DNA from 3 places in the Mesorhizobium sp. WSM4820 genome. Region 2 is predicted to be linked to each of the others. Evidence: predicted binding sites of a transcription regulator. Region 2 holds the regulator's gene; each other region holds the start of a gene.
What was found. Region 2 encodes LexA, which represses DNA repair genes until DNA is damaged. Its sites were predicted from a motif close to TGTTCNNNNTGTGTTCNG; they were not measured.
Positions count from the first base shown of each region.

Region 1: a site for LexA is predicted at 1,582-1,599, ahead of AC0L2R_RS05780 (YifB family Mg chelatase-like AAA ATPase). Genes of this name have one in related genera too.
Region 3: a site for LexA is predicted at 1,278-1,295, ahead of ruvC (crossover junction endodeoxyribonuclease RuvC). Genes of this name have one in related genera too.

Region 1 is NZ_JBVVQN010000002.1:496,464-499,732, forward strand. It holds gene AC0L2R_RS05770 (SDR family NAD(P)-dependent oxidoreductase) at 1-124, opposite strand, end outside; gene gshB (glutathione synthase) at 568-1,509, shown strand; gene AC0L2R_RS05780 (YifB family Mg chelatase-like AAA ATPase) at 1,692-3,224, shown strand.
Region 2 is NZ_JBVVQN010000004.1:108,473-111,741, reverse strand. It holds partial or broken gene AC0L2R_RS08580 (ComEC/Rec2 family competence protein) at 1-948, shown strand, start outside; gene lexA (transcriptional repressor LexA) at 942-1,694, opposite strand; gene AC0L2R_RS08570 (molybdopterin molybdotransferase MoeA) at 1,799-3,004, opposite strand; gene moaC (cyclic pyranopterin monophosphate synthase MoaC) at 3,004-3,269, opposite strand, start outside.
Region 3 is NZ_JBVVQN010000018.1:131,773-135,041, reverse strand. It holds gene AC0L2R_RS25925 (DUF2200 domain-containing protein) at 1-118, shown strand, start outside; gene AC0L2R_RS25920 (hypothetical protein) at 366-653, opposite strand; gene AC0L2R_RS25915 (hypothetical protein) at 773-937, opposite strand; partial or broken gene AC0L2R_RS25910 (LysR substrate-binding domain-containing protein) at 958-1,157, shown strand; gene ruvC (crossover junction endodeoxyribonuclease RuvC) at 1,337-1,846, shown strand; gene ruvA (Holliday junction branch migration protein RuvA) at 1,857-2,477, shown strand; gene AC0L2R_RS25895 (AbrB/MazE/SpoVT family DNA-binding domain-containing protein) at 2,519-2,794, shown strand; gene ruvB (Holliday junction branch migration DNA helicase RuvB) at 2,794-3,269, shown strand, end outside.

The DNA.
Region 1 (3,269 bases), on a different contig from region 2:
TGAAGGCGACCTTTGCCCCCTGGCGGGCAAAACCCTCGGTCAGCGCCGCGCCGATGCCGGAGCCACCGCCGGTGATCAGCACCGAAGCGCCCTCAAGGTCGGCAAAGCGCGCCGATGGCATCATTTTTTTCTCCTCGCGCATGGCCCCGAAAATCGGTTGCGATTTACGGAAAGGATCATGCGCAAAATCAAAGTGCTACAGCGTCGTTTGCGCGTCCAAAAGGACGCGCGGCACCGTAGGCTCGGTCGGCGCGCATCCTAGCCAGCCCGGTCGGGGGAGCAAGGGAGAAAAAGCAAATTCGCGGGCTTATGTCTGACAAGTCGCTCGTCAGATCGCCTTGACGCGCAAGGTGCCACGGAGGCAATTTCTGAGATAGCCGAGCGTGGCATCGAAACCCGACCGGCCCCCCGAACGGGAATCGTTGCCGCCGGCGCAGCCGAACTGACAAGGGCGCTCCGCCTGCGCCTCATCGAGGCCCAGCAGGCGCTCCTCAAAATGTCGCGATTGGCAGATGACCGGCGAGGTTGTAAGGGCAAGCAGCCCATCCGATCCGCCGGAGATCCGCCATGCCCCTGAAAGTCGCTGTCCAGATGGACCACATCTCCACCGTCTCGATTGCCGGCGACACGTCGTTTGCGCTGTCGCTGGAAGCGCAGCGGCGCGGCCACCAGCTGTTCCATTATACGCCCGACCGGCTGTCGCTGCGTGACGGCAAGGTGTTTGCCGGCGTCGAGGAAATGCAGGTCCGCGACGAGAAGGGCAGTCACTATTCACTCGGCGAGAAAGTGCGCACCGACCTGTCGGAGATGGACGTCGTCCTGCTCAGGCAGGACCCGCCTTTCGACATGAACTACATCACCACGACGCATATGCTCGAGCGCATCCATCCCAGGACGCTGGTGGTCAACGACCCGGCCTGGGTGCGCAACAGCCCGGAAAAAATCTTCGTCACCGAGTTTCCCGACCTGATGCCGGAAACGCTGATCGCCAAGGACAGCCAAGAGGTTGCCGCCTTCCGCAAGGAATTCGGCGACATCATCGTCAAGCCGCTCTACGGCAATGGCGGCGCCGGCATCTTCCACCTGCACGAGGCCGATCGCAACCTCGCCTCGCTGCTCGAAATGTTCGGCCAGATGTTCCGCGAGCCCTACATCGTTCAGCGTTATCTGAAGGAGGTGCGAGCCGGCGACAAGCGCATCATCCTGATCGACGGCGAGCCGGTCGGCGCCATCAACCGGGTGCCGGCCGAGACTGATTCCCGCTCCAACATGCATGTCGGCGGCCGCGCCGAAAAAACGGAACTAACGGAGCGCGAACGCGAGATCTGCGCCCGCATCGGCCCGTCACTGAAGGAGCGCGGCTTTATCCTCGTCGGCATCGACGTGATCGGTGACTACATGACCGAGATCAACGTGACGTCGCCGACCGGCGTGCGCGAGGTGCAGCGTTTTGGTGGCGCCGATATTGCGAGCCTGTTCTGGGATGCGGTCGAGGACAAGCGCAAGTAGCGTCCATGCTTGGCGGAACAGCGGCTTTCCGATCCGTAGCCAATGCGGCGCCATCAAGGCACAACGTTCGATCGTTCCCGTAATGTTCTTGCCTTTGCTCAAAATCTGTGGTTGTCTCAGATGACGCCGTTCGCGGCATGATCGCATGGGCTTCGGGCGAGCCCATGTCCGGGGGCAGAAAAATGGTTGCGCGGGTCCGCACGGTCGCTTTCCAGGGCATCGAGGCCGTGCCGGTCGACGTGCAGGTGATGATCGCGCCCGGCAAGGTCAACATGCACATCGTCGGCCTCGGCGACAAGGCGGTGGCCGAAAGCCGGGAGCGGGTGCAGGCGGCGCTGCACGCATCGGGCCTGTCGATGCCATCGAAGAAGGTCACCGTCAATCTGGCGCCCGCCGATCTGCCCAAGGAAGGCAGCCATTACGATTTGCCGATCGCGCTTGGCCTGATGGCGGCGCTTGGCGCCATTCCAGGCGACATGCTGGCCGGCTATGTTGTGCTTGGCGAACTGTCGCTCGACGGCACCATCGCCGCGGTGGCCGGCGCGCTGCCGGCGGCGATCGGCGCCAATGCCGAAGGCAAGGGCCTGATCTGCCCTTTCGCCTGCGGCCCGGAAGCGGCGTGGGCCGGCAAGGATTTCGACATTCTGGCGCCGCGCAGCCTGATCGCCATCGCCAATCATTTTCGCGGCACGCAGGTGCTGTCGCGGCCGGAGGCAGGAATCCACGCCTCGGCGCGCGACCTGCCGGATCTTGCCGACATCAAGGGCCAGGAGACCGCCAAGCGGGCACTCGAAGTGGCGGCGGCCGGCGGCCATAACATGCTGATGATCGGTCCGCCAGGATCGGGAAAATCGATGCTGGCGCAGCGGCTGCCGTCGATCCTGCCGCCGCTGGCGCCGCGGGAATTGCTCGAAGTCTCGATGATCGCCTCGGTGGCCGGCGAGCTTGGTGAAGGCAAGCTGACCGACCGGCGGCCGTTCCGCGCGCCGCACCATTCGGCCTCGATGGCAGCGCTGGTCGGCGGCGGCCTGCGCGTGCGGCCGGGCGAGGCCTCGCTGGCCCACCACGGCGTGCTGTTCCTCGACGAGTTTCCCGAATTCTCGCCGCAGGCGCTCGACGCGCTGCGCCAGCCGCTGGAGACCGGCGACTGCATGATCGCCCGCGCCAATCATCGCGTCACCTATCCGGCGCGCATCCAGCTGGTCGCGGCGATGAACCCGTGCCGCTGCGGGATGGCCGGCGAGCCGGGCTATCGCTGCCTGCGCGGCGACCGCTGCCGCACCGACTACCAGGCGCGCATATCAGGCCCGCTGCTCGACCGCATTGATCTCCGGATCGAGGTGCCGGCGGTCTCGGCCAGCGATCTGATCCGGCCGGACCGGGCGGAGAAAAGTGCCGACGTGGCGCTGCGCGTGGCCCGCGCGCGGACAACCCAGCGCGAACGTTTCGAGCGGCTCGGCGCGACCTCCGTCACCACCAACGCGCACTGCTCCCCCTCTGTCATCGAGGAGATCGCGATGCCGGATGCATCAGGCCTGTCGCTGCTCAGGGATGCCAGTGAAAAGCTCGGCTTTTCGGCGCGGGCCTATCACCGGGTGCTGAAGGTGGCGCGGACATTGGCCGATCTCGAGGCCAGCGAGACTGTCGGCCGCATCCATCTGGCCGAGGCGATTTCGTACCGCATGAGTTCGGAGCGAATGGCGCAGGCGGCGTGACGTTCCCCTCCCCCTTGAGGGTCCCTTGAGGGAGGGTGACCGGCC
Region 2 (3,269 bases):
CGCCACCGCGCTCTTCGCCATCTGGCACTTCCAGCGCGTCTCGCCGCTCAGCCTGTTCGCCAATCTGGCCGTCATGCCGATCGTCACGATCGTCATGTTCCTGGCCGTCCTCAGCGCCCTGTCAATGCCTTTCGGCCTCGACGGCCCCTTCCTCTACATGATGGGCAAGGGCCTGACGGCGATGATCGCAATTTCGGGATGGATCTCGGAGCGTTCGCCGATCGATGCAGTCGGACTGATTTCGTTGCAATCGGTTCTGCTGGTGACGGTCGCCCTGGTCATCGCCACGATGGCGACGACGTGGCTGCGGCTTGCCGCACTTCCCTTTGCGCTCGCCGGCCTGCTGACGATTTCCGAGACGCGCACCCCCGACGTGCTGATCTCGGAGGATGCGCACCTGGTGGCGCTGCCGATCGGCGGCGGCGAACTTGCCGTCAACCGGATGCGTTCGAACGAATTCACCACCGACAACTGGAAACATGCGCTGGTTTCAACAACGATCGTCGAGCCGGAGACATTCGAAAAAGGAGATGTGCAGTTCGACATCGCCGACCCGGCCGACCTGCCGCCGGGAGCGCCTTTCACCTGCACTGCCGGCCTGTGCTTGGCCCGGCATCCGTCCGGCGCGCTCATTGCGCTCGCCGACAACCGCAAAACCGCGCGGCCGGCCTGTGCCTTTGCGGATTTGATCGTCATCGACGACGCCACAGCCTATTACAAACCCTGCCGCACCCGCTGGTTCTCGTCGTCACCAAACGGCAGCTCGCTCGCATGGGCAGTGCCGCCGTCTTCTTCGATCCGCTATCGGCGACGACGCGCGCAGAAATCCGTTTTGCCGTCAGACAGCCATACAGGCCCTGGCATGAGCAGCGGCGATTTTCGCGCGAGGCGAGGGGCCTGCCGCCATACCGCAGGGCCGAGAAACCCCAGAAGCCTGCCCTTCAGTAACGCCGGATCAGTCCGACGAGCTTGCCCTGCACCTTGACCCGGTCCGGCCCGAAGATGCGCGTCTCGTAGGCCGGATTGGCGGCTTCCAGTGCGATCGAGGCACCTTTGCGGCGGAATCGTTTCAGCGTCGCTTCCTCCTCGTCGACCAGAGCGACAATGATCTCGCCAGGCTGCGCGGTGTCGGCGTTGCGGATGATGACCGTGTCGCCGTCGAAGATGCCGGCCTCGATCATCGAATCACCCTTGACCTCCAGCGCGTAGTGCGTGCCGCCGGTGATCATGTCCGGTGGCACCGAGATCGAATGCGTCTGGTGCTGGATGGCGTCGATCGGCACACCGGCAGCGATGCGGCCCATCACCGGTATGGAGACGGTGGCAACGACGTCGTCGTCATTGCCGGCGGCACGCATGCGCGAAGGTGCCGGCTTGATCTGCCGTCCGAGGCCGCCCTGTCCAAGCCCGCCCTGGCCAAGGCTGCCTTGAATGACGCTCGGCGAGAATTTGCGCGCCGCATTGAGGCCCGGCGCGATCGAATCGGGCAGCCGCAGCACCTCCAGCGCGCGGGCGCGGTTGGGCAGGCGGCGAATGAAACCGCGTTCCTCCAGCGCCGTGATCAGCCGGTGGATCCCCGATTTGGAGGCGAGGTCGAGCGCTTCCTTCATCTCGTCGAACGAGGGCGGAATGCCGCTTTCCTTCAGTCGTTCGTGAATGAACATCAGCAGTTCATGTTGTTTGCGTGTCAGCATCGCGACCCCCAACAGAATCAGAAAAACAAACCCAGAACAAACACTATCTGTTCCAGTTGTGTTCCGCAACCATTTAAAGTTTAATGAATGTGTTGACGTTTTGTTCAGCGTAGCATCAGCACGCTGCAGGCGGCGCCCGCTGCGGCTGCGGGAGCGAATGGCTCGCGCACGACCAGTCCGTTGGCGTCGGCCAGCATTCTGAGCATCGAGGAATCCTGGATACTGAACGGCGTTGCCTCAAGCGTGCCGGCTTCTTCCTTCACCACCGCGCGTACATAGTCCTGCCTGAGATCGTTGGCCGGCATGGCGGCGCCGAGCCGCGCCTGACGCATGTCCTGGCGGAAGGCGCGGCCGCCGAGCCGCGCCAGCAGCGGCTTCAGAAAGAGCTGCGTGCAGACCAGGCTGGCCACCGGATTGCCGGGCAGGCCGATGCAGCGGATGGCGCCCAGCCGCCCGAACATCAGTGGCTTGCCGGGCCGCATGGCGATTTTCCAGAAATCAAGCGCCATGCCTTCGCCGGTCAGCACGTCATGGACGAGGTCATGGTCCCCGACCGAGGCGCCGCCCAGCGTGACGATGACGTCCGCGCCTGCGTCGACGGCTTTTGTCACCAGCGCGGCGATCGCCTCCTTGCGGTCGGGGGCGATGCCGAGATCGAGTGCGCTGGCGCCGACCGAGCGGGCCGCGGCGGCGACGCCATACGCATTGGAGGAGATGATCTGGTCGGGGCCAAGGTCGCTGCCCGGCGGCAGCAATTCGTCGCCGGTGGCGATGATGGCGACCAGCGGCCGTTTCACCACGCGGACCTGCTGGTGGTTGGCCGACGCCGCCAGCGACAATGCCGCCGGATCAAGCAGGCGGCCTTTCTCCAGCAGCGCGTCGCCCTTCGAGAAATCGAGCCCGAGGCGGCGGATGTTGCGGCCTTCAACCGTGGGCGCGGTCACTTCGACCATGCCGCCGCCGAGGTCGCGGACATTCTCCTGGATGACGATGGTGTCGGCGCCTGCAGGAAGCGGCGCGCCGGTGAAGATGCGCACGGCCTGCGCCGGGCCGACTGTTCCGGCAAAGCCTCGTCCGGCCGGCGCCATGCCGATCACCGAAAGTCTCGCGGGCACGGACGCGACATCGTCGGCCCGCACGGCATAGCCGTCCATGGCCGACGCGTTGAATGGCGGCTGGGTGCGGAGCGCCATGAGCGGCTCCGCCAGCACGCGGTCGGCGGCATCCATCAGGGCGACGCTTTCAGCCTGCAAGGGCGCAGCATCCGCAAGCAGGTGCTCGAGCGCCTCGGCGACCGCCAGCAGCGCCATTATTGGCCTGCCCCCTGGGCATCCGCCTTGTAGTCGCCGGATTTGCCGCCGGTTTTTTCCACCAGCCTGATGCCGGAGATCGCCATGCCGCGATCGACCGCCTTGGCCATATCATAGATGGTCAGGCAGGCGACCGAGACGGCGGTCAGCGCTTCCATCTCGACGCCGGTCTTGCCGGTGACGCGGGCCAGCGCCGTGACCTTCAGGCCGGGCACCGTCGCGTCAGGTTCGATGTCTACCGATACCTTGGTCAACAGCAGCGGAT
Region 3 (3,269 bases), on a different contig from region 2:
CTGCGGTGTCCGGGTGGAAGACATCGAAGACCCGCTGATGAAGGAAATCCGCTATCTCGACAAGCTGATCGACGAGCTTGCCAGGGGCAAGGCGATGGAGAAGATTTTGCGGAAATGACGCGATCGCACGATCGCATCGACCGCGATCCGTTTCAGAGTTGGATACCTGAAGAACGCCGTTGGCGAGGGTAGCGACGGCATCGACAACGATGGACACAGCGAATTCGAAATCGACACAGGGCGGTTTCGGCCGCCCCGTTTGATGGCAACGGATGACGTTCACGGCTCTGTTGCACGGCGGCGACGAGCCCGACACGATGTCGCAGGCATATCCACGCGACGGGCAGCAAGGGCCGTCGCCGACTCTATGTTCCCTTTACGATTCTCGGCTTGATTGGTCGGCGGGGTTGAGCCGCACTTTCAAGGGCCAAGGCCAGCCGTTTCTCGTCTTCGAGGGCGCGATCGACTGCCTCGATTTCCTCTTGGAGCTCCTTTAGCTTGGCTCCGTAGCTGGAGCCATCGCTGTCCCCGATCTGAAAGCCGCTTGCCCGCATTGCGTCGCGGGTATGGTGCACGTTACGGACTCCTTCGCGTCGAGTCGCGACCAGGATTTCCCTGAACTCTTCAAGACGTTCAACGTGATTGCGAGGCATTGCGTTCTCCTATTTCGTCGTCATCGGCACTGACGGCGATTCAGCACGGTTACAGCTTACGGCGCAGAAGGTTTAGGCGACTCTAAGAGATACGCTCGACAAAACATGAATGCGAAAGCTCAAATTTGACCGTCTTGCAGTAAAGTGGAGCGCAGGAAATTGGCTTGGGACCCACCGATCACCGACAGGTGCCAGACTCTTCGGCCGAGCGCGTCTGCTGCTCGGCGCTTGCTGGTTCTGCCCTCTTCCTGAACCCAGCCCTGACCGCTCGTGATGATAAGCATCTGGCCTGCCGGGCCAGACTGTCCGCGCGGCGGCCAGTGGATACGGCATCGCCTACGTCCCGGAGAACATCGTCGAGCAGCACATCGCACGTGGCAAGCTGGTTCAGCTTCTGGACGATTGGTCGCCGCTTTTTGAAGGCTATTCCTCTACTATCCGAGCCGTCGTCAAAATCTTCCCGCGTTCAAGGTCATCGTCGATGCGCTACGACATCGGATTTGAAGCGAGGGGATCTACGCGCGGCTCACGGACCCAAATGTCCGCTCCGCTTCGGTTCTCGCAAACCACGCCGTCTGTCTCGTCAGAACGAATTCTCAAACAGCCTGTGGGACGCAGCGGAACCGTTTCTGGTTTGTTCACATTTCGCTGGCATCGCTGTCCGCCACGGGTAGACTTGGCGGATGGGGGAAACGATTCGCATTATCGGCATCGATCCGGGGCTGAGGCGCACCGGCTGGGGCATCGTCGAAAGCCTCGGCAACTCGCTGCGCTTCGTCGCCTCCGGCACCGTGCGTTCAGACGACAAGGCGGCTCTGGCGACACGGCTTTGCCAGTTGCATGACGGGCTTGCCGAGATCCTGCACGCCGCCATGCCGCACGAGGCGGCCGTCGAGCAGACATTCGTCAACAAGGATGCGGCCGCGACCCTGAAGCTCGGCCAGGCGCGCGGCATCGCCATGCTGGTGCCGGCGCTGGCCGGCCTGGTCGTTGCCGAATATGCGCCCAACGCCGTCAAGAAGGCGGTGATCGGCGTCGGCCATGGCGACAAGAAGCAGATTCACATGATGGTCAAGGTGCTGATGCCGAAGGCGACGTTCGACACCGACGATGCCGCCGACGCGCTGGCCATTGCCATCTGCCACGCGCATCATCGGCAGAGTGTTGTCTACAGGTTGGCGGCGCTGGCATGAAGGACCACACATGATCGGCAAGCTAAAAGGCACGCTGGACGAGATCGATGAGGATTTCTGCATCGTCGACGTGCACGGCGTCGGCTATGTCGCCCACTGCTCGACGCGCACGCTGGCCGCCTTGCCGGCCCCCGGCGAGGCGGTGGTGCTGTTCATCGAGACCTATGTCCGCGAAGACATGTTGAGGCTGTACGGTTTCCAGTCGGTTCTGGAGCGCGAATGGTTCCGGCTGCTGATGAGCAATGTGCAGGGCGTCGGCGCCAAGGTGGCGCTGGCTATTCTCTCGACGCTGGCGCCGGCCGATCTCGCCAATGCCATCGCGCTGCGTGATATTGCCATGGTCAGCCGCGCGCCCGGCGTCGGCAAGAAGGTGGCCGAGCGCATCGTCACCGAACTGAAGAACAAGGCGCCGGCCTTTGCAGGCGCTGCCTCCGGCACCATCGGCCTGAAGCAGGAGCTTGGCGAAGGCGTCGCGCCGGCGCCGATCACCGACGCCGTCTCGGCGCTGGTCAATCTCGGCTATTCGCGCGATACCGCCGCCAATGCGGTGGCGGCGGCGCTGAAAAGCGCCGGCGAGGATGCGGATGCGTCGAAGCTGATCCGCTTCGGGCTGAAGGAACTGGCGCGGTGAGACCGTTGCCCGAGAAATAAATTCCGACTAGGAACAAGAGCATGGGCAGATATGCGGGCTTGACCTCCAGGGGGCAGCTTACGATTCCAAAGAAAGTCCGGGACGCGTTGTCGCTCAAGGCGGGCGATACGGTTGCGTGGACGGTCATGGACGGTCTTCTGATAGGAACGCCGCGCAATCTTAGATTTGCCGACCTTGCCGGATTTCTGGGCAATCCGCCCGGCGGGCCTGCCACGCTGGAGGAAATCGACGCCGCGCTAGGGGATGTCGTCGGTCGCCACGCCGCCGGCGATCGCGATGGAAGTGGGCGCGCCTGATGAGCCTTTCGCCACGCCTCATTGCTCCCGACAAGCGCGGCGAGGACGCCGAGCAGACCTTGCGTCCGCAGACGCTCGGTGATTTCGTCGGCCAGGCGGCGGTGCGGGCCAATCTCAAAGTGTTCATCGAGGCAGCCAAGGGCCGCAGCGAGGCGCTCGACCATGTGCTGTTCGTCGGGCCGCCCGGCCTCGGCAAGACGACGCTGGCGCAGATCATGGCACGCGAGCTCGGCGTCAATTTCCGCTCGACCTCCGGTCCGGTCATCGCCAAGGCCGGCGATCTCGCAGCACTGCTCACCAATCTCGAAGACCGCGACGTGCTGTTCATCGACGAGATCCACCGGCTCAACCCGGCGGTCGAGGAAATCCTCTATCCGGCGATGGAGGATTTCCAGCTCGACCTGATCATCGGCGAAGGGCCGGCGGCGCGCTCGGTCAAGATCGATCTTGCCCGCTTCACCCTGGTCGCCGCCAC